Regions from separate parts of the Bradyrhizobium sp. 147 genome, predicted to be linked through region 1. Evidence: riboswitches for the same ligand, from Rfam matches in the RefSeq annotation. Region 1 holds a riboswitch; the other holds the start of a gene.
What was found. A riboswitch is a leader RNA that binds a small molecule or an ion and turns the genes downstream of it on or off. The one in region 1 is predicted to bind cobalamin.
Positions count from the first base shown of each region.

Region 2: it holds a riboswitch for cobalamin, as region 1 does, so the genes downstream of both, metE (5-methyltetrahydropteroyltriglutamate--homocysteine S-methyltransferase) here and IVA87_RS10595 (TonB-dependent receptor) in region 1, are expected to answer to the same signal.

Region 1 is NZ_JADPKL010000042.1:266,229-280,836, forward strand. It holds gene IVA87_RS10575 (energy-coupling factor ABC transporter permease) at 1-22, shown strand, start outside; gene cobF (precorrin-6A synthase (deacetylating)) at 68-817, shown strand; gene cobT (nicotinate-nucleotide--dimethylbenzimidazole phosphoribosyltransferase) at 828-1,880, shown strand; gene IVA87_RS10590 (histidine phosphatase family protein) at 1,887-2,459, opposite strand; cobalamin riboswitch at 2,532-2,734, shown strand; gene IVA87_RS10595 (TonB-dependent receptor) at 2,850-5,207, shown strand; gene IVA87_RS10600 (PepSY domain-containing protein) at 5,220-6,653, shown strand; gene IVA87_RS10605 (ABC transporter substrate-binding protein) at 6,883-8,487, shown strand; gene IVA87_RS10610 (ABC transporter permease) at 8,505-9,446, shown strand; gene IVA87_RS10615 (ABC transporter permease) at 9,443-10,366, shown strand; gene IVA87_RS10620 (ABC transporter ATP-binding protein) at 10,383-11,372, shown strand; gene IVA87_RS10625 (oligopeptide/dipeptide ABC transporter ATP-binding protein) at 11,369-12,346, shown strand; gene IVA87_RS10630 (YciI family protein) at 12,351-12,638, opposite strand; gene IVA87_RS10635 (sugar ABC transporter substrate-binding protein) at 12,705-13,679, opposite strand; gene IVA87_RS10640 (ABC transporter permease) at 13,722-14,608, opposite strand, start outside.
Region 2 is NZ_JADPKL010000137.1:24,779-39,182, reverse strand. It holds gene IVA87_RS32000 (ABC transporter permease) at 1-372, shown strand, start outside; gene IVA87_RS31995 (ABC transporter substrate-binding protein) at 406-1,428, shown strand; gene IVA87_RS31990 (CoA transferase) at 1,482-2,747, shown strand; gene IVA87_RS31985 (citryl-CoA lyase) at 2,803-3,630, shown strand; partial or broken gene IVA87_RS31980 (SMP-30/gluconolactonase/LRE family protein) at 3,627-4,525, shown strand; gene IVA87_RS31975 (EAL domain-containing response regulator) at 6,090-7,304, shown strand; gene IVA87_RS31970 (4Fe-4S binding protein) at 7,923-8,126, shown strand; gene IVA87_RS31965 (hypothetical protein) at 8,148-8,303, opposite strand; gene IVA87_RS31960 (hypothetical protein) at 8,759-9,031, shown strand; cobalamin riboswitch at 9,208-9,408, shown strand; gene metE (5-methyltetrahydropteroyltriglutamate--homocysteine S-methyltransferase) at 9,508-11,823, shown strand; gene IVA87_RS31950 (DUF6538 domain-containing protein) at 12,727-14,328, shown strand.

The sequences.
Region 1 (14,608 bases):
GCGCCTTCATAACGGCGCTTGAGAGACAAGCGAAGGGCGGCCGGTGCGGCCGCCCTTCGCGCTCGCGATGCTCACGCTTTCCTTAATAGGCATCGGTTGCGGCGATCCCGGGCAGCTCACGCGCGCCGCGGCCCGTGCCATCAACGCCGCCGATCTCGTCCTGATCCCGCGCAAGGGGACGGCGAAATCTGATCTCGCAGATCTCAGGCGGACGATCTGCGCGGATGTGCTCACCAGCGCGAGCACGCGCATCGCCGAGTTCGACTTGCCAGTGCGGGACACGACTGAGGCGGACTACCACAAGGGCGTGGACGATTGGCACGATGCCGTGGCGGCAACCTGGTCGCAAACCATCGCAAATCATCTCGGCGGCGAGGGCAAGGTCGCGCTGCTGATCTGGGGCGATCCTTCGCTGTACGATTCCTCGCTGCGCATTGCGCGGCGGCTCCATCCGTTGCCGACGATCGAGGTCGTGCCCGGCATCACCTCGATCCAGGCGCTGTGCGCCGCGCATGCGCTGCCGCTCAACGATATCGGCGAGCCATTCCTGGTCACGACGGGGCGGCGCTTGCGCGAAGGCGGCTGGCCACAAGGGGTCGATACCGTCGCTGTGATGCTCGACGGCGGCACGGCGTTCCAGTCGCTCGATCCGGCTGGTCTCCACATCTGGTGGGGCGCCTATCTTGGCATGCCCGATCAGATCGTCATGTCCGGTGCGCTGGCCGAAATCGGCCCGCGTATTGTCGCTGCGCGGCAGCAGGCGCGCCAGCGGCATGGCTGGATCATGGACAGCTACATTCTCAAGCGCACGCGTTAAGCGAGGCAGCATGCTCCCCGAATGGGTCTACCAAGAGTGTCCCGACATCTCCGCGATGCACCGCGAGGCAGCGATCGCGCGGCAGACGCAATTGACAAAGCCGACCGGCGCGCTCGGCCGGCTTGAGCAACTGGCGATCGAGCTTGCGGGCCTGCAAGCGACGGAATCTCCTCGCGCCGCGCGCGTGCCGATCATCGTCTTCGCCGGCGATCACGGCATCGTCGCGCAGGGCGTGTCTGCCTATCCGCAAGGAGTGACGATCGCGATGATGGCGAATTTTGCCTCCGGTGGCGCCGCGATCTCGGTGCTGGCGCGTGAGCTTGGTTCCAGCCTGGAGGTGGTCGACGCCGGAACGCTGGCGCAGGAACAGATGGCGGGCGTCGTCACCGACAAGCCGCGGAGCGGCACGCGCGATTTCAGCGTGGAAGCTGCACTCGAGCCTGCGGAACTGGCATTCGCCTTCGCAGCCGGGCAGCGCGCGGTTGCACGCGCGGAAGTCGGCCGGCCTGATCTGGTGATCTTCGGCGAGATGGGCATCGGCAACACCACGGTCTCGGCGGCCATTGCGGCGAGCCTGCTCGGCATCAGCGCCGAGGAGATCGCGGGCAGCGGCACCGGTATCGACGCGGCCGGCCGCGCGCACAAGGCGCGGGTGATCGATGCCGCGATTGCGCGCCATGGCATTGCGGGCGCTTCGTCCGAACACATCTTGTGTGCCGTCGGCGGTCTCGAGATCGCGGCGATCTGCGGCGCTATCATCGCGGCGGCGCAACGCCGCCTTCCCGTATTGATCGACGGCTTCATCGTGTCGGTCGCGGCGCTGGTGGCGGTGCAGATCAACCCCTCGTGCCGACCGTTCCTGCTGCCGTCGCATCAATCGGCGGAGCAGGGGCATCGGCTGGTGCTGCGTGCGCTGAACGTGCAGCCGCTGATCAGCCTCGATCTTCGGCTCGGTGAGGGCTCCGGCGCTGCGATCGCGTTGCCGCTGGTGCGGTCGGCTTGCGCGCTCCACAACGGCATGGCGACTTTTGCGCAAGCCAATGTGCCGGATCGCCCGGCCTGATCGGGCTCAGGCCATCCGCTGATTGACGGAGACGACGCGCCACCCAGTGGCGAGCCGGTCGATCCGGGTGAGCGACAGCGGATCGATCACGAAGCGCAAGGCGGCCTGCGGCGTCAGATCCAGCGCGATGCACAGCGCGGCGCGGATCGTGCCGGAATGCACGACGAGCGTTGCGGAGCCCGCGCTGATCCGCGAGAGCCCAAGCCGGACGCGCGCGACCTGATCCGCAAAGCTCTCGCCGCCCGGCGGACGTTCGCGCGCCGGATCGCTCCAGAATTGCGCATAGGCCTCGTCCCCGGCCGCGCCGATCTCGTCATGCCGACGCCCGGTCCATGCGCCGAAATCCTGTTCGCCGAATTCGGGGATCAGCTCGGGCGTGAGTCCCAGCGCATGCGCGGTCTCGATCGTGCGCCGCGCTGGGCTCGCATGGCTCGCCGCGCCTCTCGGCAGAGACTGCCGCAGCGCCTCTAGCTGCGCGCGATCGCGAAGATCGGCCGGCGCATCGGCGGCATGGATCGTCCCTGTGACGCCATCGACCGGCGCATGCCGTATCAGCCAAAGGAAGGTCTCGCCTTCCATGCTCGTCTCCAAGGAAGTTGGTTGCTGTGGCAATAACGCCGCAGCTTGCACATTGACTCTGTCTTGATCGTAATCCTAGATGCTGGCGACGGTTTCCCCGAGAGGGGATGAAAAGGGAATGCGGTGCGGGGAATTCGTCCCCAATGCCGCGGCTGCCCCCGCAACTGTAAGCGGTGAATCCTTCGTCAGAAGCCACTGGGTCCTCGGTCCCGGGAAGGCGACGAAGCGGTCACGACCCGCGAGCCAGGAGACCTGCCGTCAGCCGTGGTCACACGCGAAGATGTCGGTCGGGGAGTACAGACATTCGGCTTCATCGAAGGGCTGACAGGCCAAAGGTGAGACCTCGTTCGCTGTGACGTGCCACTGACGTCATACCGAGGTTTCGAAACCGTGTCTTCTCTCCGTTTTATACGACCGTACCGCTTCCTGCTTGCCTCCGCGGCGCTTACGTCACTGGCCGCCGTCGATGTATCTGCCGCCCTGGCGCAGCAGGTCCGCGAGTCGCTGCCGCCGGTCGAGGTGTCGCCCGCCCAATCCCGCAAGCAGGCCAAGCCGGCGGGCCGGGAGGCGCCAAGCGCCCGCCGTGCAACGGCGCGCAGGCCAGCGACTGCATCCACAGCGCCAAAGCCTGTCGTGCCGGCCGCCGCGGCACCAACGCCGCTCAACAGCAATGCCGTGGCTGAAAGCGCCTCGCGGCTCGGCCTCACCGTGCGTGAAACGCCGGCGACCGTCGAAGTCATCTCGGCCGAGACGATGCGCGAGCAGAGCTATCGCACTGTCTCCGAAGTGGCGCAGGGCGCGGTCGGCGTCACCTCCGGCGACAATCCGGCTGAACCTTCAGCCTTCTCCATGCGCGGCTTCACCAACAGCCAGATCAACACGCTCTACAACGGCATCAAGATCGGTCCGCAGAACATGACCTCGCGGATCGTAGACACCACCAATCTGGAGGCTGTTGAATTCCTGAAAGGTCCGGCCTCGCTGATATCAGGCGAGGGCGCTGCCGGCGGCGCCATCAACTTCGTCACCAAGCAGCCGCATACAGGACTGGTCCGGAACGAGGCTGATTTCTCTTGGGATTCCCTGAACTCGTTCCGCGTTCACTACGGCTCGGGCGGCAGCACCAACGTGCAGGGCCTGGACTATCGCGTCGACATCAGCCGTTCCACCCTCAACGGCTTTGCCGACGACACCAACGTCAAGACGTTCGGCACGTCCGGCCAGCTCAATTACCGCATCTCGGACAGACTCAAGATCTGGGGCGCAATCGAATACAGGGAGGATCGCTCCAAAGCCTACTGGGGCGCGCCGCTGGTGCCGATCGCCTTCAGCGGCTCGCACGCGACGACGGGGATCGTCTCCGGCAATTACGTCTCCAACTACAACGGAAGCAATCTCGGCGCCGTCACCATTGACGACCGCACCTTCAACACCAATTACAACGTCCTCGACAATCGCAACGCCGCGCAGGAGGTGTGGCTGCGCGGTGGCTTCGAGCTGAAGCTCGCGCCGGACCTGACGCTGAAGAGCCAGGCCTATGGCTACGGTGCAGAACGGACCTGGTTCAACAACGAGATCGAGGCGTTCAATTCCACGACGAACATGGTCGATCGTGAACGCTTCTATGTCGCGCACAGCCAGCGGCTGGTGGGCAACATCACCGACCTGATCTGGGACACGAACATTGCAGGCTTCGACAACCGGCTGGTCACGACGTTGTCGTCAAGCTATCTCGATTTCGTCAGGCCGGGTGCGGCAAACTTCCCAGGCGATTCCGTTTCGCTGGTCAATCCCGACCGCGGCTTTTACGGCCCGCTCACGATCCAGCAGCAAACCGCGCGCATCGACAACGAGGCGCTGTCGTTCGAGGACCGGCTGAAGCTGACACGTACCTTCGCACTGGTCGGCGGCCTGCGCGTCGAGCATATCGGGCTCGACCGCAACTCGACCGATAAGAACGGCCTGGAGAAGGCTGGCTTTCCGTTCACGAAAGACTGGGCGCCGGTCACCGGTCGCATCGGCTACACCTGGGAGGCCGTGCCCGGTCTGACCTTCTTCAGCCAGTACGCCACCGGCGCCGATGTCTCCGCCACCAACATCTTTCTGCTCGGGCCGACCCAGCCGCTCGAACTGACGACCGCGCGCACTTATGAGACCGGCGTCAAGCATCTGTTCTGGGACAACAGGGCGGAATGGTCGTTTTCCGCCTACGACATCGTGCGCAAGAACGTCTACGCCGCGGCCGGCGGCATGCAGTTGAATATCGCCGGACGACAGGAGTCGAAGGGCGTGGAGCTCGCGGCGTCCGTGCGCCCGATCGAGCCCCTGCGTCTCTGGGGAAACATCGCCTATGTCGATGCTCGCTACGCCGACTACAATTTCGTGGGCGGCTCGTTCACCGGCAATATGCCGCCGAACGTGCCGCGCATCGTGGCCAACGCCGGCGCGTCGTATCGGTTCTTCACGCCCTGGCAGGTGGAGCTCGGCATCACCGGCCGTCACGTTGGCGACCGCTACAACACCGATGCCAACGTGGTGACGATGAAGGCCTACACTGTGGCCGACGTCTATGCCTTCGTCGACATCCCCAAGACGGTGTTCAATGCGGTCGACCAGGCTCGCTTGATCTTCCGCGTCCGCAATATAACCGACAAGCGGTTTGCGATCTGGGGCGATCCGTTCTACCCCGACCAAATCCTGCTCGGCGCGCCGCGGACCTACGAAATCTCCGCGGCGTTCAAATGGTGAGGTGTTAGACGGATGATGAGTGCGATCGTCCTGCTGCACCGCTGGCTCGGGATCGCCTTCTGCCTGCTGTTCGCGATGTGGTTCGCGACCGGGATCGTGATGCACTTCGTTCCGTTCCCGTCATTGACGGAGGCGGAACGCTTTGCCGGACTCGTGCCGCTGGATCGCGAAGAGACGAGAATACCGGTTGCCGGCGCCGTTGCCGCGAGCGGAATCGCGGATGCCACGCGCGTTCGGCTGATCCAGCGAAGCGACGGCGCGGTTTACATCGTCTCGGGTCCATCGCGTCAGCGCGCAATCCGCGCGGCCGACGGGAACGACGCGTCGGTGAAATCCGCCGATGTCGCACTGGCTATTGCGCAGGCTCATGCGCGCCAGCGCGAGATCGATGCCTCGCATGCGAGGATTGTCGGCCGTGCGGATGTCGATCAGTGGAGCGTACCGAACGGATTTGATCGCCATCGACCCTTGTTTCGCGTGGCCCTCGGTGTCGCCGCCGGGACAGAAGTCTACGTCTCGTCGCTCACCGGTGAGATCGTCCTGGATACGACACGGCGCGAGCGCGGCTGGAATCTTGTCGGCAGTGTGCTGCACTGGATCTATCCGACCGTTCTGAGAAGCAACTGGGCGCTGTGGGATCGGCTGGTGTGGTCGCTATCGTTGCTGGCTCTGATCGCGGCTGTACTGGGCGCGGTGCTCGGGATTGTGCGGATCAGGATTGGCAAGAGGCAAATCTCGTCGCCTTACCGTGGCTGGCACGCCTTGCATCACTTGATCGGCTTGGCAGCGACGGTCTTCGTGCTGACCTGGATCTGCAGTGGCTGGCTCTCGATGGACCACGGCCGACTGTTCTCGCGCGGGCAGTTGACCCCGACAGAGGCCGGCCTAGTGAACGCAGCGCCGGATTGGCGGGACGCTTCATCGCTCGATGGCTGGCCGATATCTTCTTTGGCTCGCGAGGCCGAATGGTTCGCCTTCAACGGCAATGTCTATCGGCGCGATCGGGTGGCGCTCGGCCGTCAGACGTTGATCAGGAGAGGGGATGGGCCGCGCGATGGACCGGCGGGATTCCTTGACGTGCACGAGATTCAGGGGCTGACCGGGCGCTTTGCAGACGGCTGCGCTCCACCATCCGTCCTTCCTGACAACGACGACTATCCCGCCCGATCCATGATGCCGGGTGCACCGGTCTACCGCTCGTTCTGCGGCGAGGACTGGTTCGACGTCGATGGCGCCGACGGCGGCGTGCTGCAAAGATTGGATCCGTCGCGGCGCGCCTACCGCTGGCTTTACGGCGCACTGCACACGCTCGACTTCCCGGTCCTGCTCTCGCATCCGCGGTTGCGCGACGTCGTGACCGTCGGGCTCTGTGCCCTCGGGCTGGTGTTCTCCCTCACCGGCATCGTCATCGGCTGGCGGCGCTTGCGGTCCTCGCTGGCAGCCTGAACTAAGGCGCAAGGGCGCCTCGATACGGCAGGGATCTGCAGATCAGCGGTGCGTGGGCTGCGCACGATGCGCCGTGTCGCGGCGGCGCCTGCCAGGACGCGCGAAGTCCGATCCAGATCCCGCTGGCGAAGGCGCGGTTAGTGGCATACCATTTGCACGCCAATGGGCTCTGGTTTCACCTGCCCTTGGCCAATGACGGCCGGCATCACGGCAATACTGGGAGGACTTCATGGATCGCAGGACCGTATTGAAGGGACTGGCTGGTGCGGGCGGTCTGGCGTTGACGGGTGGCCTTTCGGCCCCCGCTCTGTCGCAAGGTTCGGCGGCGCGCACCCTGCGCTTCGTGCCGCAGGCAAACCTCGCCAATTTCGATCCGATCTGGGGCACTCAATATGTCGTGCGCAACGCTGGCGCGATGGTCTGGGACACGCTCTACGGCATCGATTCCTCGCTCCAGCCGCAGCGGCAAATGGTTGAGTCCGAGGAAGTGACGGACGACGGTACGACGTGGACGTTTCGCTTAAGGCCTGGCCTCAAGTTCCACGACGGCGAGCCGGTGCTGAGCAAGGACGTCGTCGCGAGCCTTTCCCGCTGGGCGGCCCGCGATCCCATGGGCCTCATGATCAAGGCGCTCCAGCAGGAACTCACCGCCGTTGACGACCGCACCTTCAAATGGGTGCTGAAGCAGCCCTATCCGAAGATGCTTTACGCGCTGGCGAAGAACAATTCGCCTTGCTCCTTCATCATGCCGGAGCGCATCGCGCAGACCGATCCGTTCAAGCAGATCACGGATTACGTCGGCTCCGGTCCGATGAAGTTCGTCAAGGGCGAATGGGTGCCCGGCGCGAAAGCGGTGTTCGATAAGTTCGCCGACTACGTGCCGCGGCAGGAGAAGGCATCCTGGCTTGCCGGCGGCAAGCAGATCCTGGTCGATCGCGTGGAGTGGGTGGTGATGCCGGATCCGGCCACCGCGGCCGCCGCGTTGCAGAACGGCGAGGTCGACTGGTGGGAGAGCCCGATCGCCGACCTCGTTCCGGTCCTGAAGAAAAACAAGAACATCAGCGTCGATATCGGCGATCCCCTTGGCAATATCGGGTCGTTCCGCATGAATCACCTCTTTGCGCCCTTCAACGATGTGCGGGCGCGCCGTGCCGTGCTGATGGCGCTGAGCCAGGAAGATTATATGCGCGCGATCGTCGGCGACGACACTGCGCTCTGGAAACCGCTGCCCGGCTTCTTCACGCCGGATACGCCGCTCTACAGCGAAACCGGCGGCGAGATCCTGAAAGGCAAGCGCGATTTCGATGCGGCCAAGAAGCTGCTCGCCGAGAGCGGCTATTCCGGCCAGCCGGTGACCTGCCTGGTCGCGCAGGATCAGCCGATCACGAAGGCGCAAGGAGACGTCACGGCGGACCTCCTGAAGAAACTTGGCATGAATGTCGACTTCGTTGCCACCGATTGGGGCACGGTCGGCTCGCGCCGTGCGCAGAAGACGCCGCCCGGCCAGGGCGGCTGGAACATGTTCCACACCTGGCATGCGGGTGCGGATTGCATCAATCCGGCCCCCTACACCGCCATTCGCGCCAATGGCGACAAGGCCTGGTTCGGCTGGCCGAGCAGCCCCGGCACCGAAAAAGAGGTCACGGCCTGGTTCGACGCCAAGAACATCGATGAGGAGAAGGCTGCGGTCGCCCGCCTCAACAAGGCGGCGCTCGAGGACGTCGTCTATGCGCCGACGGGATTCTTCCTGAGTTACACGGCGTGGCGCAAGAACGTCTCCGGCATCACCAAGGGGCCGCTGCCGTTCTTCTGGGGCGTGTCGAAGTCCGCATGATCCTGCGTTGAGGCCAGATGCTCTCGTACATCCTCCGTCGCATCGTCGCAACACTTCCGGTGATGGCGATCGTCGCGCTGTTCGTGTTCAGCCTGCTCTACATCGCGCCGGGTGATCCCGCCGTGGTGATCGCGGGCGACCAGGCGAGCCCGGAGGATGTCGAGCGCATCCGCCAGAGCCTCGGCCTCGATCGTCCCTTCCTGGTCCAGTTCGGAAGCTGGGTCTGGCGAATCCTGCACGGCGATCTCGGCACCTCGATCTTCACCAATCTGCCGGTGTCGGCGCTGATCGGCCAGCGCCTCGGACCGACGCTGTCACTGATGATGGTCACCCTGCTGCTCACGATCGTGGTCGCGGTGCCGCTCGGCGTGGTGGCGGCGTGGAAGGCTGGCAGCCTGATCGACCGCGTGATCATGGGCTTTGCCGTGTTCGGCTTCTCGCTGCCCGTCTTCGTGGTCGGCTACATGCTCGCCTACGTCTTCGCGCTCGAGTTGGAATGGCTGCCGGTGCAGGGGTATACGCCGCTCGCGCAAGGCTTCTGGCCGTGGCTCGAGAACCTGATCCTGCCGGCGATCGCGCTCGGCTGCGTCTACATTGCGCTGATCGCGCGCATCACCCGCGCCACCATGCTCGAAGTCTTGCAGCAGGATTATATCCGCACCGCCCGCGCCAAGGGCCTCGGGCAGGGCGGCATCCTGTTTATTCACGCGCTGAAGAACGCGGCGGTTCCGATCGTGACCGTGATCGGAATCGGCATCGCACTCCTGATCGGCGGCGCGGTGGTCACGGAGAGCGTGTTCGCGATCCCCGGTCTCGGCCGGCTCACGATCGACGCGATCTTGCGCCGCGACTATCCCGTCATCCAGGGCATCGTGCTGCTGTTCAGCTTCGTCTACGTCCTCGTCAATCTGATGATCGACGTCATCTACACGCTCGTTGACCCGAGGATACGCTATTGACCGATACCACCGTCGATCCGCAATCGCTTCCCGCTGGCTTCGTCGTCGCGCCACAACTACCCGAGATCCTGCGGCCGGTCAGGATCCGGCTCGGTTTCATCGGGTTCTTGCGCGGCCATCCGACAGTCGCGATCGGCGGCGCGCTGCTGCTGACGCTGGTCCTGATCGCGATCTTTGCGCCCTATCTCGGAACAGTCGACCCGACCGCGCTTGCGCCGGCCAAGCGCACGCGGGCGCCGTCGGCCGATTTCTGGTTCGGCACCGACGTGCTCGGCCGCGACATCTATTCGCGCGTGCTGTTTGGCGCGCGGGTCTCGCTCACGGTCGGGCTTTCAGTTGCGATCTTCGCATCCGCGGCCGGCCTTGCCATCGGCATGGTTTCCGGCTTTATCCGCTGGGCCGACGGCATCCTAATGCGCTTCATGGACGGTCTGATGTCGATCCCGCCGATCCTGCTTGCGATCGCGCTGATGGCGCTAACCCGCGGCAGCGTCGGCAACGTCATCCTGGCCATCACCATCGCCGAAATCCCGCGCGTTTCGCGCCTCGTGCGCAGCGTGGTGCTGTCGTTGCGCGAGCAGCCCTATGTGGACGCAGCCGTGGCCTGCGGCACGCGCACGCCGATGATCATCTTGCGCCACATCCTGCCCAACACGGTGGCCCCGATGCTGGTGCAGGCGACCTATATCTGCGCCAGCGCCATGATCACGGAGGCGATTCTGTCCTTCATCGGCGCAGGGACGCCGCCGACTATTCCGTCCTGGGGCAACATCATGGCCGAGGGCCGCGCGCTGTGGCAGGTCAAGCCCTATATCGTGTTCTTTCCGGCTGCATTCCTGTCGGTCACCGTGCTCGCCGTGAACCTGCTTGGCGACGGTCTTCGCGATGCGCTCGATCCGCGCATGGCCAAGAGCCTTTGAAGAGGGGCTGATCGCGATGCCACTGCTCGAAGTCGAGAACCTCCAGACCCATTTCCGCACCCCCGGCGGCATCAACCGCGCGGTGGACGGCGTGTCCTTCCATGTCAACGAGGGCGAGACGCTCGCGATCGTCGGCGAGTCTGGCTGCGGCAAGTCAGTGACGTCGATGTCGCTGATGCGGCTGATCCCGGAGCCGCCGGGCCGGATCGCAGGCGCCATCCGCTTTGCGGGCAGGGACCTGCTGCAACTGTCCGATCGCGAGATGCGCGCCATCCGCGGCAACGACATCTCGATGATCTTCCAGGAGCCGATGACGAGCCTGAACCCGGTCCTCACCGTCGGCCGCCAGATCCGCGAGACCTTGATGATTCATCAGGGCCTGGACAAGCAGGCCGCCGAGACGCACGCCATCGAGATGCTGACGCTGGTCGGCATTCCCGAGCCGAAGCGCCGCGTGCGCGAATATCCGCACCAGCTCTCCGGCGGCATGCGCCAGCGCGTCATGATCGCCATCGCGCTCGCCTGTAATCCGAAGCTTCTCATCGCGGATGAGCCGACTACCGCTCTCGACGTGACCATCCAGGCACAGATCCTGAAACTGATGTTGGATCTGAAGCGCAGGGTCGGCGCAGCCATCATCCTGATCACGCACGATCTCGGCGTCGTCGCCGAAATCGCCGAACGCGTCATGGTTATGTACGCCGGCTGCAAGGTCGAGGAGGCGCCTGTAGCCCAACTGTTCCGTTCGCCGCGCCATCCCTATACGCAAGGCCTGCTCGGCGCGGTGCCGCGGCTCGGCTCCTCGCTGACCGGCACTGCGAGACGACTGGCCGAGATTCCCGGGCAGGTGCCTGACCTGCGCAAGCGGATCACCGGCTGCGTCTTTGCCGGACGCTGTGCGCTTGCGACCGACCTCTGCCGGCAATATGCGCCGGGGCTCGAAGAGAAGGGGCCCCGTCATATCGCCGCCTGCCACTATGCGGCCAAGGGAGCCGTCGCGGCATGAGTGCTCCGCTGCTCCAGGTCAACGACCTCAAGAAGCATTTTCCGGTCAAGACCGGCTTGTTCGGCCGCAAGTCCGAACGGGTCTATGCGGTGGACGGCGTGTCGTTCGAGATCGCGCGCGGCGAGACGCTGTCGCTGGTCGGCGAATCCGGCTGCGGCAAGTCGACGGTCGGTCGCGCCATCCTGCGGCTGTTCGACATCACCGCGGGGCAGGTGATCCTCGACGGCCAGAGGATTGACGATGCCGCGTCGAGCACGATGCGTGAGATGCGCCGCCGCGTGCAGGTGGTGTTCCAGGATCCGTTCTCGAGTCTCAATCCGCGCATGCGCGTGCGCGACATCCTGGCCGAACCGATCCGCAATTTCGGCCTCGCCAAATCCGCGCAAGACCTCGAGCTGCGCGTCACCACGCTGATGGACACGGTCCGCCTGCCGCGCGAGGCGCTGAATCGCAGGCCTCACGAGTTCTCCGGCGGCCAGCGCCAGCGCATCGGTATCGCGCGGGCGCTCGCGGCCGAGCCCGAGTTGATCGTCTGCGACGAGGCGGTCTCGGCGCTCGACGTCTCGGTCAAGGCGCAGATCGTCAATCTGCTTCAGGATCTGCAGCACGAGTTCGGCCTTGCGCTCTTGTTCATCAGCCACGATCTCGCGATCGTCGAGCACATGACCCACCGCGTTGCAGTGATGTATCTCGGCAAGATCGTCGAGGTGGCGCCGCGCCGCGAGATATTTGCCGCGCCAAAGCACCCCTATACCAAGGCGCTGCTTTCGGCAGTGCCGCTGCCGGAGCCAGGCGCCCAGCGCAATCCGATCATCCTTACGGGCGACGTGCCGAGCCCGATCAATCCGCCGCGCGGATGCCGCTTCCACACCCGCTGTCCCTTCGTCTTCGACCGCTGCCGGACCGAGGAGCCGACGCTTCGCGCGACGGACGCCGAGCAGTGGGTGGCCTGTCACCTCGAAGACGCGCCGTAGCGCCTCAACCCTGGCGGCGCAGGAAGCCCGTAATCGTCACCTTCTCCCAGATGCCGGCGGCGGCAAAGGGATCGGCGCGGTTGAAGGCCTCGACGTCGGCGCGACCTGCCGCCTCGATCAGGAACAGGCTGCCGATCATGGTCGCGCCGTCGTCGGCGACGAGCGGTCCCGACATCACGATCTTGACGCCGAAGCGCGAGGTGTCGCTGAGGAAAGCCTTGTGGGCGTCGTAATTGGCGAGCCTGGTCGGCAGCGCGCCGGCGCGGTCGAGGGCGTGAATGGCGAACAGCATGGAGAGATCCGTTTCTTGGGACGGCCGCGAGGAGGCGGCCGTCCGGGCCTGTCGTGAGCGGTTGGTCTACTTCGCGCTGAGCTTGCCGGCCTCCTCGAAGGTCGGACATTTGCGCTGCTCAAGCGGCACGTCGAACGGCTGGTAATTGTCCTTGGTGATCACGGTCGGCTTCAGCACGATCTCGGCGATGACGGGCTCGTTGCGCAAGGCGCGGATGGCCATCATGGTGCCGAGGCAGCCTTGGGCAAATCCGTTGTAATCCCCACTTGCCAGCAGCTTGCCGGACTTGATCGCGTCGATCGCCTCCTTGGTGCCGTTGATGCCGATCACCTGCGCCTTGCGGTTGGCGCCGTCGAGCGCCTCGATCGCGCCGACCGCCATGGCATCGTTGGCGGCGAGCACGCCGTCGATCTGTGAATTCGACTGCATCAGATTCTCCATCACCTGGAGCGCCTGGAGCCGCTGGTAATTGCCCGGCTGCGAGGCGAGCAGCTTGGCCCCCGGGCTTTCCTTCAGCGCGTCGTTGAAGCCGCGGACCCGGTCGACATTGGTCAGCGAGCCCTTGACGCCTTCGATGATGACGATATTGCCCTTGCCGCCGAGCGTCTTGAGCAGGAAGCGCGCAGTCTCGAGCCCGAGGCTGTAATCGTCGGCGCCGACGAAGGAGAGGAACTTGCCGCCCGCGGAACGATCGGTGATGTTGACGACGGGGATCTTTGCCTCATTGATCTTCTCGACACCGGGCACCATCGCCTTGTAATCGACCGGCGTGAAGACGATCGCGCTCGGCTTCTTCACCACGACGTCCTCGATCTGGCTGAGCTGCTCGGGGATCGAGTCCGGCTTGGTCGGGATGTAGTGAAGCGTCTTCGCGTTCAGCGTCTTCGCCATATTGTCGGCGCCGACCCGAACCGTCTGGAAGAACGGGTTGGTCTGGTTCTTGGTGAAGACGGCGATGGTCTCGCCGTCGGCGCGTGCTTGCGTGGTGAACGCGGCCGCCATTAGCAGCGGTAGCGCCAGATAGCCCAGTTTCTGCTTCATGTTGCCTCCATCCCTCATTTTGCTTGTTGGAACCTCAAAAGCTCATTGCGTGCGGCGGCGGGTCTTCATGTCGAGCCAGACCGCGAGAATGACGATGATGCCGGTCACGAGCGGCTGCCAGTTGGCGCTGACCGAGAGCAGGTTCATGCCGTTCAGCACCAGCGTCAGGATCAGTGCGCCGATGAACGTGCCGAACACCGTGCCAACGCCGCCGAACAGCGAGGTGCCGCCGATCAGCACGGCCGCGATCGCGGGCAAGGTCAGGCTCTCGCCGATATCGGCCTCGGCCGAGTTCAGCCGCGACAGGAAGATGATCGAGGCAAGTCCCGCCATGGTGCCGGAGACGGTGTAGACCAGCAGTAGGCGGCGCGCGACCGGGATGCCGGAGAGGCGGGCGGCGACCGGATTGGCGCCGATCGCATAGATCTCCTGGCCCCAGATCGTGCGCTGCGCGAACAGCGTTCCGATCCCGAGGAACACCAGCAGCAGATAGACCGGGATCGGCAGGCCGAACAGGTAGCCGCTGCCGATCTGGCGGAAGCCTGCGGGGAAGCCGTGAAGGGTCTCGCCCGCCATGTACCAATAGGTGAGGCCGTTCAGCACCCAGAGCATGCCATAGGTGGCGATGAAGGAGGGGATGCGCAGCGCCGTGACCATGACGCCGTTGAGGAGGCCAACGATGCCGCCGCAGGCAAGCCCGGTGAGGATGCCAAGCGCCGGCGAGCCGGTCTTGTGGATCACGGTCCCGGCGATGCAGGCGGACAGCGCGACATTGGCGCCGACGGAGAGATCAAGGCCCGCGGTCAGCACCACCAGAGTCAGGCCGGAGGCGATGAAGAAGGTCAGGCTCGCCTGCCTCAGCACGTTGAGGATATTGCCGAGGCTCAGGAAGGAATCGCTCAGCACGGCGAGCACGGCGCAGATCAGCA
Region 2 (14,404 bases), on a different contig from region 1:
GTCGCATTCTTCAACACCTTCCAGGGCGTCCGCGAGGTCAATCCGGTCGTGCTGGCGAATGCCCGCCTGCTACGTGCATCGAAGTCCTCCCTGCTACGGCACGTCTACCTGCCGTCCGCCACGACGTGGATTTTGTCGAGCCTGCGGGTGTCAGTCGGCATGGCCGTGATGGGAGCCGTGGTCGCCGAATATCTCGGCTCGTCCGCAGGATTGGGGCACTTAATTGCGCAGGCCGAAGGCGTCCTCGATGCGACCGGAGTGTTCGCAGGAATTGTCGTTCTCGCCGCCTTCGTCGTTGTCCTCGATGCCATCGTCGACTGCGCGGAAAAGCGGCTCCTGGTCTGGCGGCCGGCGCCTGCGCACGAAAGCTGATCGTACGCTCTCCCATCAATCATGGAGGTTCGCATGCACGTTTCCATAAGACTGACGCCGGTCGTGGCGCTGGCCGCATTCTCGGTCATTTTGGCGCATGCCACCGAGCCCGAGAAAACAAAATTGAAGATCGCCGTGGGGTCACAGATCCTCAACTATATGCCTGTCGAAGTTGGAGTGAAGCTTGGCTCCTTTAAGGAAGAAGGCCTTGACGTTACCGTCGAGAACTTCCAGGCCGGTGGCTCAAAGGCTCTGCAGGCCCTGATCGGCGGCTCCGTCGACGGGACTATCGGCTTTTACGATCACACCATTCAGATGCAGGCGCAGGGTAAACAAATTTCCTGCGTGTTCCTGCTGAACGACATTCCCGGCGTCCTGCTCGGTGTCCGCAACGACCTCGCCGACAAGGTCAGAACCGCCGCCGACCTGAAGGGTCTCAGGCTCGGGATCACGGCGCCGGGGTCATCGACGGAGACTATGGCGCGTTACTACATCAAGAGATCAGGATTGGGTCCACGCGATGTCAACATCATTGCCGTCGGCAGCGGCGCACCGGGCATGGTGGCGCTTGAGGCCATGAACGTCGATGCCTTGGTCTATTTCGATCCCATCGCGACGCTTCTCGCGCGCAAGAAGAGCGCGACAGCGCTGTTCGATGCGCGCACGATCGAAGGCTCAAAGCAGGCCTTCGGCGGATCCTATCCGACCGCGTGTCTCTACCTTCAGCAGTCCTTCATCGATAAAAATCCCGAAACGGTCCAGCGCCTGGTCAACGCCTTGCTCAAAACTCACCGCTGGATCAACGCAACCCCGACGGAGCAGCTCGTCGATACGATTCCTCCTGGTTACAAGACTGACAATCGCGAGGTGAATATCGAAATCATGAACGCATCGAAAGCGCTGTTCTCGCCGACCGGGCAGATGGACATTGAGGCGGCCAAGGTCCCGCTGGCTGTCCTGAGCGACTCTGATCCAAAAATCGCTGCCGCAAAGATCGACTTGAACAAAACCTTCACCAATCGCTTCGCGGAACGCGCCGCTCAACAACTGAAATAGCTGCTCGCACACCAAGCCCTCACCATCGGATCACCTAAGGAAGGCTTCTTCAGATGTCTCTGCCGCTCACCGGCATCCGCGTCCTGGACCTGTCGAACGTGTTGGCCGGTCCGTTCTGCGGTTATCATCTCGCGCGTCTTGGCGCGGAGGTCATCAAAGTCGAAAATCCGAACGGCGGCGACCTCGCGCGGCGCCTCGGCGCCGATCCGCAAAGGGCAGAGCGCCTGCAGGGCCTCTCTTTTGTCGCGGTGAACGCCGGCAAGCAATCCGTGGCGCTGGACTTGAAGTCGGAATCGGGCCGCGAGGTATTCTTGCGGCTCGTCAAGGAAGCAGATGTGGTGCTCGAAAACTTCCGGCCGAAGGTGATGGAACGGCTTAGCCTAGGCTTTGATGTGCTCAGCAGGCAGAACCCGCGTCTGGTGTACTGCGCGATCTCCGGCTTTGGGCAGAGCGGGCCGTGGTCCGCCCGTCCTGCCTATGACCAGATCGTTCAGGGTCTGTCTGGTGCCATGAGCGTCACTGGCGATATGGCCTCGGCTCCCCTGCGCACGGGCTTTCCGATCTCCGACACGATTGCGGGACTGACTGCTGCCTTTGCCATCGCCGCGGCTCTGGTCGACCAGCGGTATAGCGGCCGCGGTCGGTTCATTGACGTGTCCCTGCTCGAAGCCACCGTCGCAGCGATGGGATGGGTCGTCTCCAACCACCTGAACGCTGGTGTCGAGCCGCAACCCATCGGCAACGAGAACTTCACCGCGGCTCCCTCCGGCACGTTCCGCACCGCAACAGGCCCGCTGAACATTTCCGCCAACGAGCAGAAGCAGTACCAAGCCCTATGCGACCTGATTGGCCGACCGGACCTGAAGACGGATCCACGCTTTGCTGGGCGCGAGATGCGCAAGGTCAATCGCGCAGCGCTGAACACGGAGTTGAACAAGGCGTTGGGTTGCAAGCCCGCTGACGAATGGGAGGCCCAAATGAATCTGGCTGGAGTCCCCGCAGGCTGCGTGCTGACGGTCTCGCAGGTTTTGCAGCAGCCACAGCTCCTCGAGCGCGGATTCGTCGAGACTTTGGCCCCAGAACAAGACGGTGCGCAGCCGTTACGAATCACGCGGCCGGGCTTCCGGCTGGATGAGGAGTTTTCGGTGCCTTCACCACCTGCGAGGCTCGGAGCAGACACCGAGCGATGGTTGCAGCGGCTCGGCTATTCGTATGCGGAGGTCGAGCAACTGGTCTCAAGCCGGGCCGTCGGGACACCAAAGCAAGGAGGGGCTGATTTCCGGCCCGTCTGCGTGGCCGCGGACGGACCAATATCATGATATTCGACGGCTTGCGGCGGTTGGCAATCGGCAGGTTGAAGGGGCGGAACCGGAAATGAGCGAAGAAGAATTGCGACAGCAAGCGGCCCGTTGGTGGCGAACCTCCATCTGCGACATCGCGCCCGGTCGCATCGCCTATCGGGGTTATCCAATCGAAGATTTGATCGGCCGGATTTCCTTTCCCGCCATGATCTGGCTGATGTTGCGCGGCGATCTGCCGACGCCAGCGCAGGAGCGGCTGCTGCAAGCTGCGCTGGTCGCGTCCGTTGACCATGGTCCGCACGCGCCCTCCATCGCAATTGCGCAAATGGCGGTGAGCTGCGGGCTGCCCCTGAACGGTGCGATGGCCTCGGCGATCAATACACTCGATGACGTGCACGGCGGAGCAGGGGAGCAGGCGGTCGAACTCTACGAAGATGTGCTGCGGAGGCGCGATGGCCTAGAGATAGGCGAGGCCGCGGCCGCCGCAATCGACCATTTCACCGCAAGGCGCGGCAAATATCTGCCCGGCTTCGGCCACCGGTTTCATCCGGTCGACCCGCGCGCGGCACCGCTATTGGCGCTGGTGGAAGACGCAGGTGCTGAGGGCAGTGTCAGCGGCGACTATGCCAAGGCCGCCCGCGCGATCGAGCGCGTAATGCAGCAGCGCAAGGGCAAACTCATCCCAGTGAACATTGATGGCGCGACCGCGGTCATTTATGGCGAGCTCGGCTTCGCGCCTCCGCTGGCGCGCGGCGTCTTCTGCCTGTCGCGCGCGGTCGGAATCCTGGCCCACGCCTGGGAACAGACCAGGCGCAAGGATCGTAACAAGGGGCCGATGCCCAAGCAGTTTGGCTACAAATATGAGGGACAGCCGCGCCGCACGCTGGGAGGCGCGTCATGATGTATCTCGACAAGCCGCCTCAGCTGGTTGAAACCCGCGTGTTCTCGTCGATGCCGGCGGAATTTCGTCGCCCTGGTGTTTCCTAGAAATGGGCGGATGCCAACCGCGGGGGCCATCCGGTGGATTGTTTCATCGAGGGGCCGTCGTTCGACAAGGCCGGGAATCTCTACGTCGTCGATATCCCGCGGCCGCATTTTTCCGGATTTCGCCCGGCGGCATCTGGTCTCTGATAATCGAATATGACGGCTGGCCGAATGGTCTGAAGATCGCACCTGATGGCCGGGAGCTGGTGGCCGATTAAATGAACGGCCCCATGGAGCTCGATCCGCAGCGGGATACTATCAGCCCGCTTCTGGGGCACCGCAATTCCGAGTCCTTCAGAGGCTGCAACGACCTGCATATCGCGACCAGCGGCGACATCTATTTCACCGATCAGGGGCAAACTGGATTGCACGATCCGACCGGCCGGGTGTTCCGACTGTGTTCTGACGGCCGGCTCGATTGCCTGATTTCGAACGGGTCAAGCCCGAACGGGCTGGTGCTCAGTCCCGACGAGGCCGTGTTGCTCGTTGCAATGACGCGCGACAACAGCATCTGGCGCGTGCCGCTGATGCGTGACGGTGGGGTTGGGAAGGTGGGACGGTTCAGCCTGTTCTTCGGGAACAGCGATCCTGACGGGCTGACGATGGATCAAAAAGGGCGGCTCTTTGTCGCGCACGCCTCCCTCGGCCACGTCTTCGTCATGGCGCCGAACGGCGAAACGATCGCCCGCATCAAGTCCTGCGCTGGCGCGACCTGCACGAACCTCCTATTGGAGGCGGCAAACGGCACATTGCTCATTACGGAATCCTCTACCGGATCAGTGTTGATGGCTGATCTCGCTCACTTTCCTTGAACGTTCGCCAGCAGGAGTGACAAGGTGGTACCGAATCCTTTTACGCGACGGTCCACCGAATCAAGATGCAGGAAGGAGCCCGGTAGATGATTGGCTTGCCAGTTGCCGAGGCATTGTACTTGGCGACGAATGGATCGCGTTTGTGTGCGGTGATCCGAAACCGGCGTCAGTAAGTCGCATTGTGTGGGAAGCACGAAAGAACGACTCGGCCATCGTTTGTAAGGCTGGGGTCGGGCTTCGCCCCCGAACGGGTCGCCGCCGACCTGGCTCCGCGCCTTTTAGCCGGGCAGGTTTCGGCTCGCGGTCCACGAGCCTTGAGAAGACCATGGTATCGCTTCGCACCATGAAGAACGATTTGATCGCTGATACCCGCCAAGAAGGTCGAAGAGGTAATCCGCTCGCAGTAGGAGTAAGCACCGCATCAGCGTCGAGGTTCTCGATCATCCTCGGCCGCGACGCACTGTCATAGCCTCTTGCGCGCGCGCAATCCTCCAACCCGATATCCCCTCTCCTCGTAGAAACGACGTACCCGTTGTAAAGCTGGATAGCCATCCGGGGGCAACGCAACCTCAATCATCTGCCAGCCTCGGCGCTTCGCCTCCGAATGTACCGCCTCGAGCAGATGCCGACCGTGGTCAGAGCTTCGGAAGTCGCGAGAATCCATAGCTCCTGAAGCACACCGTACGCTCCGGCTGCTCTCACGGCCTGTACGGCCGAGGTGGCTGGCAGCGACCCCTACAATCTGCCGGGTGGCTTGTTCCTCGACGACAAAAATGAAGCCTCTTCGGAATCCTGAATCAGGCGCAAAGCAGCCTGCTTCGCGCCTTCAAGGCTGAACTCTGGTCCGGGGCCACCTAATTCAGAAAGTAGCTTTCCGACGGCTTCTGCGATCGCGTTCTCATCTCCTGGCACGCCTTTGCGCAAAGCCGTGCCCCGTGGGGCAGGCCTTGCGCTTCAGCGCCAACACGAACACCCGTTAGTTAGATGAGGATATCCATGCTTCAGAAGGATACAGAAAACGCAACTGAGAGCAACTATCAAGCTCGATAGGGAATAGGACGTCCGCACTCGCTACAGCAACAGAGGTGAGGTAAGTGCAAGCTGTTGCCGTTCTCAGAATCGACTGCGGCTTGACCTGCTGCGAACTCATGATGGACTTCCTTCGATTGGAAAGGAAATCCACGAGACGGCACATTCGCGCGTGGGCAGGCCGGCCATGAAGATCAAACATTTCTTAAGAGTGATTTCCGATCATCACCCACGAGCGACTCGATTCAGTAGATCTTGCGGCATGGTAATTGCCGTGCCATAGGGCGCATCAGCTCCGCGCGTCCGAAGGTGAGATTCCCCACACTCGTGTGCGTCACTCGTACAAGGTTGCGCGAGGCGGGAGAGGTATCATACGCGTGCGCCCGACAAAATCGTCTGAACAACATCGCGAAAGATTTTGCACGCTAATGCACTATCTTAAGCTTACCTCGAAGAATCGAAAGATAATGGCAAGCACAGCTTGTTTACCTTCCCTCCTCGTTTAAGGGACCGTCACGGAACGGGAGTGGTTGCAATGGAGCATGGGCAGGCCGAACTAGTCGGAGGAAAACCTGTAATCTTCGGACAGCGTAAGGTGCGGCCGCGAGCGTGCGTGGCCGTCGGCAAGCGGCATCTGCGCGCCTTTCTTCGGGATGTGCTGGAGGATATGGGGTTTGTTATCAGCGAATGCGGGACTGCTGACGAGCTGTCGCACGTACTCGGCACGGACTTCCCTGATCTGATCCTGCTCGGCATTGGCTCGGATCGCATCGAGCCTGGACGATTGCTCGAGATACTCGTACGCGAAGGATTTGCAGGCGGAGTGCTGGCGTTCGGCGCCCGCGAGTCGATCATCATGACGGCAGTGCAGCAGGTCGGGGGCGAATATGGACTTGATATGCTGCCGCCGCTGAGGACGCCGTTTGCAGCCGAGACGCTGCGCGATCGGGTCGCCATGCTCTTGCCCAGAGAGCCGGCGCCCCGTCCCGCGGTCCATGTCGGGGAAGCCTTACACGCTGGCTGGCTTGAGCTCTGGTATGAGCCGAAGTTTGACGCGTGTACCCTCAGCCGCCGCGGCGCCGAGGCGCTTGTGCGAATGCGGCACCCGACCTGGGGCGTTGTTCCACCGGCCTATTTCATCGCGGAGGCTCACGATCCGCATTTCAGGGAGTTGTCGCAGTTCGTGATCGACCGCGCGATCAAAGATTGGCAGTATCTTCTGGAGCAGCAAACTTCGATCGATCTCTCCATCAATCTCCCGGCAGCATTCCTGATTGACCCGCAAGCGGTACGCGATCTCTGTCAGCGCATGCCCTCGCACCCCGCTTTCGGCGGCTTGACGATTGAAATCGATAGCGAGGAAGCGATCCAGAACCTAGATCTCCTGATCGAGGTCGCACGTGAGGTTCGCTTTCACAACATTGGCCTTGCAATCGACAATGTCGGCGCCAATTGGCCGCAGCTGATGGGGATGGAAAAATTCCCGTTCATGAAATTAAAAGTGGACCGGCAGTACGTCGCCGGTTGCGGAAATGGACCCCTGAAGCGAACGGTGTGCCGCCATATCGTCGATCTAGCCAAAGAGTACAGCGTGCGCACCGTCGCCGCAGGTGTGGAGAGCCACGCCGACCTGATCGCTGTGACCGAACTCGGATTCGACCTTGCGCAGGGCCATCTGTTCGGAAAGGCCATGCGGCTGAAGCAATTTGCACAGTCATCTTTCAGCCCTGTTCCACTTCGTCCAAAATAGTTGCATGAGGAGTGGCTGAGCAGAGCCAGGCAAAACGTACCAGCGCTCGCCCGCGCCGCCATGCCTACTCGGCACCAGGCATGCGGCTGACTGCAATTAAATCGGTCACTTTGCAAAGCCAGTAACGCTTCTCCCGGCGGAACTTCATTTCCCTCCGAAGCGATGCCGAAAGTTATTGTAGCACAAACCCTTTTTATCAGGCCTCCAGCGAGTCAATCCGCGGAGTTAACGTTGCAGCCGTGAGCGAGGCTTGCACAAAACCTCCAGTCAGGGCGTGTGACCGGAGGTTTGCCGAGATCCGGTGTAGACGTGCGTCGGCTCGCGGCTTTTAGTCGCGCCGCCGGTTTCGGAATCGTCGAGCGTCGCTTGGCCCCGCGCTGCCATGCAAGACAAACGACGGAAGCGCCCAGCGGTCGAGTCGCGAGTGACTCTCGGAGTAGGGCCTGAGGGCTCGCATAGCTTGAAATTGAAGTGGCCCGTTGCTGTCGCAGATGCAACATGGTCTCAGACCCGGGACAGCACCCCTGGGCAAATTGACCATCATTGAGCGCGTCTGTCCTTGGCACGGCATTTGAAAGGGATCGCCAATGGCATCGCTCGCCTAAGGAGTCGGAAGGCATGGCTTACAAGATCGTCGCTTCGCAATGCACCGTTTGTGGGGCATGTGAGTTCGAGTGTCCCAACGCGGCGATCAGCCTCAAGCGCGACATTTACGTTATCGATGCCAAAAAGTGTACGGAGTGCGAGGGCCATTCCGACACGCCGCAATGCGCGGTGGTCTGTCCGGTGCCTGACACCTGTGTCCAGTCTAAGACAGCATAAGCAGCCCGCGTCCAGAAGGCTTCACCGCTCGATTTTGCGAACGAAGTAATAGATGTCGCGCTTGAGAAGGCCGCCGACCGCGTGCGGCGCATCGAGTTCGATCAACATCGTTATGAGTTTAAGGCGCTGATCGACTCCGAGAAACCATCGAAGGGCTCTGTCAGAGAACACCGTCAAATTTGTCTCGAATAAGGACAAAGCCGCCTCGATGCTCCAGTCGCCGCGTTGGGGCTTATCGTCGCTGGCTGAGGAGACGAGGCGAGGTGGACGGGCGTCGACATCCCAAGATCGACTTGCAGGATATCTAAAGCTACGTCACGGCCGAAGCCGAAGAGACGGTCTCCACGCGCGACGAGATCGGTCCGGAGATCTTGAAGACATACGAGAAGCTCGGCATCCGCGCACCATGCACGAGTGCATGGAGCCTAGGGTCATAGCAGATCCCCGCCGCCCGCGCTCTCGCCGCTTACTCCAGTTTCGCAAGTCAGCGTGCATCCTGAGGTCCGGAACTGTTCCCGCGATGTCGCGCATGCCAACGTCCAGGCTGCACTACTCGCCAGCGGCGACGGAAACAACGAAGGCGCGCCAAAGTCGCTCAGCACGTAAGTGCTTGGCGCACCGAGGAGATCATCTTGACCAACGCCATGGAGGCGATCGAGCTCGCGGCTCGGCGCGGGGTCCGCCGTACACAGGCAGTCCGACCTGATCATCCGTGCGATCCTGGAGCAATCCCGGCCTTGGCAATTCCTAAGGAGCCTCATGGCGCTGTGTTCAAGCGGATGTCGGCCGAGCATGATCGCAACTTCCTCACGGGCGAGTTCGAGAAGCTGCTGACGGAAAAGAGCAGGCTTGTCGCGATCACGCAGATGTCGAAGCGCCCAGCGCATTCGTTCTGCTCGCGTTAGCTCACGACTACGCCAAGAGGGCGTTGAGCGGACGCATTCATAAGCGGAGGCTTCACAGATCCACGCGTTTTTACCAGGCCGGGAGTAAGACCGTTGTGCCCTACCTGGTACAGCTGGCAATCGCTTGGGCAATATCGCGGCAACACTTAGTAGGTTGACGGATCGATCCTCGTGCGTCTAATGCCAGCCGTCGTGGTCTTCGGATTTCGTTTGATCCGGAGCTAAGAGGGAAGCCGGTGCAATGCCGGCGCTGCCCCCGCAACTGTAAGCGGCGAGCCGATGTCCAACGAAGTCACTGAAGCCATGCGGCTTTGGGAAGGCCGGACAGCAGCGACGACCCGCGAGCCAGGAGACCTGCCTCGACAATATATCGTCCACGGGCGGGGTGTCCCGGTGTGCGCCAAGCAGCTGTCGCTCACGCGATATTCGCTGCACGCGTCCGCCATGGCCTTTGCCCCAATTATGGGGTCTGATCTATGTCTATTCTTTCGCTTCCCGTTGCCACATTGGGGACGTCACGCATCGGCCCACGACGCGAACTCAAGTTCGCGCTCGAGAGCTACTGGGCGGGAAACTCCAGCGAAGCCGAGCTCCTCGAGGCGGGGAGTGGACTTCGTGCCGCTAATTGGGCACGGCAGAAATCCTGCGGTGTGACGGTCATTCCTTCCAATGACTTCTCGCTCTACGACCAGGTGCTCGATACCAGCGTAATGGTCGGAGCCATTCCCGACGTCTACGGCTGGACCGAAGGTCCTGTGTCGCTCAAGACCTACTTCGCCATGGCACGTGGCGCTCAGGACGGTGATCACACTCAGCATGGGCCTGGCGTAGCAGCACAGGAAATGACGAAGTGGTTCGATACCAACTACCACTACATGGTGCCGGAATTTCACCAGGATCAGATCTTTAAGTATTCCTCTCGAAAGCCGATCGAGGAATATGAGGAGGCAAAAAGCCTCGGCTACCAAACGCGCCCCGTCTTAGTTGGCCCAGTCACTTTCCTGAAGCTCGGCAAAAGCGCAAATCCCGCATTCAATCCGCTGTCGCTGCTTGATAGGCTCCTCCCAGTCTATGTCGATGTTCTCCGCGAACTAGCCTCGCGCGGTGCGGAATGGGTTCAGCTCGACGAGCCATGCCTGGTGATGGACGTCGACGAAGCGTCGCGGGCGGCCGTCCGCCGGGCCTATGCTCATTTCGCAAAGCTTGTGCCGGCCCTTAAAATCATGTTGGCCACTTATTTCGGGGCTATCGGCGACAATCTTGAAACAGCCCTTGCCTTGCCCGTTGCCGGGCTTCATGTCGATCTGGTTCGGGCACCCGACCAATTGGACGCAATTGTCGCCACAGCCCGCAGAGATCTCGTGGTCTCGCTAGGCGTCGTTGATGGTCGCAACGTCTGGCGCTCCAATCTTGCGGCGCTGCTCGACCAACTTGCCCCTTTGGTCAAAAAGCTGGGTAGGGACCGTGTTCAGATTGCTCCTTCCTGCTCGCTGCTTCATGTTCCGATCGACATTGAGCTAGAGACCGATCTCGATCCCAATCTGAAGACGTGGCTGGCGTTCTCAGTTCAGAAGATCAAGGAACTTTCGATATTGGGCAAAGCGCTGGCCGGCCATGCTGCCGAGGTGGCCGATGAACTTGCGCTTTCCGAGGACGCCGCCGTGACCCGCGAAACATCGCCCGAGATCCACAATGCGAATGTCGCCGGACGAATGGCCGCGATCGACGATAGCATGCGTCGCCGTCGCAGTGCGTTCACCGAGCGTGCCGACGTCCAGCGGGCCGCGTTCGCATTGCCGATGTTTCCAACGACAACCATCGGATCCTTCCCGCAAACGGTCGACGTCCGGAATGCGCGTGCGGCTCATGCGCGGGGAGCGCTGAATGACGCGCAGTACGAGCAGCTTCTGAAAGCGGAGACAGCCCGTACCGTGCAGTGGCAGGAAGATATCGGCCTGGACGTGCTCGTACACGGTGAGTTCGAGCGCAATGACATGGTTCAATACTTTGCCGAGCAGCTGTTGGGATTCGCTTTCACCAAGCACGGCTGGGTTCAGTCTTATGGGTCGCGGTACGTTCGTCCGCCTATCCTGTTCGGAGATGTCTCCCGGCCGAAGCCGATGACCGTTGAATGGTGGCGCTACGCGCAGTCTCTGACCAAGAAACCCGTCAAGGCTATGCTGACCGGACCGGTGACGATCCTGAACTGGTCGTTTGTCCGCGACGACATCTCGCGGAGCGAGACATGCCGTCAGATCGCTCTTGCGATCCGAGATGAGGTGATCGATCTTGAGGCGGTTGGAGCGACTATGATCCAGATCGACGAGGCTGCGTTGCGGGAGGGATTGCCGCTACGCAAATCGCAGTGGAGGAACTATCTCGATTGGGCAGTGGACAGCTTCCGCGTTTGCTCGTCCGCTGTCGCCGACGGAACTCAGATCCATACCCACATGTGCTATTCCGAGTTCAACGAAATCATCGATGCGATCGCAGCAATGGATGCTGACGTCATTTCAATCGAGACGTCGCGTTCTAAGATGGAATTGCTCGAGGCCTTCAAGAGCTACAAATATCCCAACGAGATCGGGCCCGGCGTCTATGACATTCATTCACCGCGCATTCCCGCAGCGGCGGAAATCAAACAGCTGATTGTGTTGGCGCGGCAGCGAGTTTCCGATCGGCAGCTCTGGATCAATCCCGACTGCGGACTGAAAACTCGAAGCTGGGAGGAGGTGCGTCCCGCGCTCGTCAATATGGTGGCCGCCGCACGCGAGTTGCGGGCTGAGCCATGATGGTGCGGAGCGTTTCGCAAACGCGTTTGTGAACAAGATGCACGCGCTTTGGGGGCTTACGATGTCCTTGCGAGCTCCCAAAGTTCCCAGCGCCTCGGAATGCCGCCGGGCGTCGGCGGAGGCGGTCGCATACAGCCGGCGACAAGCTCGATTCTCGACCCGGCGGCCGACAGCATGCCGGCGACGTCCGATCAGGTCACATATTGCGACGTCATTAACGCTCCACGCGAAGCACAGCCCTACTTTTTCATTTATCCATCGCGTGGATGCGTCCCATCACAACAATCTATTTTACCGTCCTTACGGAACGTCATACGAAATTCGCGTCCTGGCACGCGCTCCGGGAAAGGTAATCGAGCGTTGTTGGTTTTTGGGGGGCGTGCCAAATGCTGCTGCGCGACGGCAAACTGCCGCTTGTGTTTCAGGGCACGGCAGCCAAACCGCTTGCGCGAAGGATCCCAGCTCGATCAAGGCACTGACGTCCCAACCGGACAGCGGGCGAGTGGTGGACAAGTCGTGAAGTTTCCGACAGGAGCGGAAGGCAAGCGGCTCCAGATTTCGCGCGGAGTGATATCCGTTTCTCCTTTTTTGACGGCGAATGCCCTCGCCGAAATCGATCGCCGGTAAGTCCTCCCTACCGACGAAAGCTGGTGCGATGCATAAAGCAGCGTCGTTCCTGCGTGACTTTCGCCCGGCCTCCGGAGGAGGCCGGGCTTTTTTTGGTGCGCCAGGCATGGCGCGGACCGCGTGACTGGCGCGATTCGACCGGAGTAGTTTCCGGTCCTGACTTGGAGGTCAGAGTCCTTTCCTGGGCACCACCGCTCTTTTAAGAGCCTGATATCCAAAGCAATTCAGCAAATTCAACGGCTTACCCGCTCCTCAGTGGTACAGAAGAGTGGTACAATGCCGTTAGCCATGTCGCGTCCGTGGAAGCACCCCAAAACTGGAATCTATCAGCTCCGGAAAGCCGTTCCGGAGGATCTGCGTAAGCTTGTTGGCAAGCGCGAGGAAAAGGTAAGCCTCCAGACCCGCGATCCTGCGGAGGCAAAGGTGCGGCATGCGAACGCGCTCGCCGAGCTAGAGGCTCGCTGGGCGAATTTGCGCGCGGGCCCGGTACCCCTGACCGAGCGAGAAGCGCACCGTTTCGCCACGGTCGCCCACGATCAATGGCTAGAGCAGTACAGGGACAATCCAAGCCAGCAGACCAACTGGGATACCGTGGCTGGCGATCGCCTATTTGGTCCCCCGCAGACCAGGAAAGAGATCCTGGCTGCCTCTCAGCGGGCGTTAGATGGTGCCCCAGAGCTGCCAGAGGACAAGATTTTCCGGATGGAGCAAGCGTGTTTGGACGCTGCAAACGGCTATCTGACGACCAATGGGATTGTCATAGACGATCAGAACCGCCGAACCATGGCCCGTGCCCTGGGCGCGGCCATACAACGTGCAAGTTTGACTTTGGCGAAACTCGTAAGAGGGCAAGGCCAAGACTTGCCCGAACCCCAGGCGATTCGGTTCCCGGAATGGCCCCCTCGCGCAGAGCAAGCGAAGAATGATGCCAAGGGCGGCGCCTCCGCCGATTCACTATCGGCACTGGTCGAGCATTGGTGGAAGGAGGCGAAGGCTGCTGGTCGCAAGCAGAGCACCTACGAGAGCTATCGCAACACTGTGGCAAAGCTTGTGGGGTTCCTGAAGCATGACCAAGCGAGCCGCGTGACGCCGCAGGACATTGTTCGGTACAAGGATCACAGGTTTCAGGGTGGCGCCAGCGCGAAGACGGTAAAGGACAGTGACCTCGCGGGGCTAAAGACGGTCTTCGGCTGGGCAGTCATGAATCGACGGATGGCCAGCAATCCTGCCGAAGGACTCACCATCAAGGTGGGCAAGTCACGCAAGCTCAGGTCGAAGGGCTTCTACGACCAGGAGGCATCCGCCATTCTCAAACACGCCCGGAGTTTGGCGGCGGGCAGGGAGGCGCCGAAGCTGACGGCAGCCAAACGGTGGGTGCCATGGTTGTGCGCCTTCACGGGGGCGCGGGTTGGCGAGATGCTTCAGCTTCGCAAGGAGGATGTCCGACGCGAAGGCAAGCATTGGGTCGTGCACGTAACGCCCGAAGCTGGCCCCGTGAAGACCGATGAAGCCAGAGACGTCGTTCTGCACCGGCAAATCATAGAAGAGGGCTTTTCGGAGTTCTTTGAGGAGTCAAAGAGTGGCTATCTCTTCATAGACCCCAAAGCCGGCGACCTTGGCGTCCGCAAGGCGGTGAAGACCGCGCGAAATAAGGTCAATGCTTTCGTGCGAGAGGTCGTGAAGGACCCGAACGTAGACCCGAGCCACGGCTGGCGTCATCGCTTCAAGACTGTTGGCATTGAACAGGAGGTGGCCATGCGTGTGCTCGATGCTATCCAGGGGCACGCGCCGCGCAACGCTTCTGAGGACTACGGAGATGTAACAATCACTGCAAAGGCTAAGGCCGTCGGGCGATTTCCAAACATCGACGTCGGCTAGCACTTCAACCGACGGATTCAGGCTACGAATCTGAGGGTCGGACGTTCGAATCGTTCCGGGCGCCCCGGTATTTTCA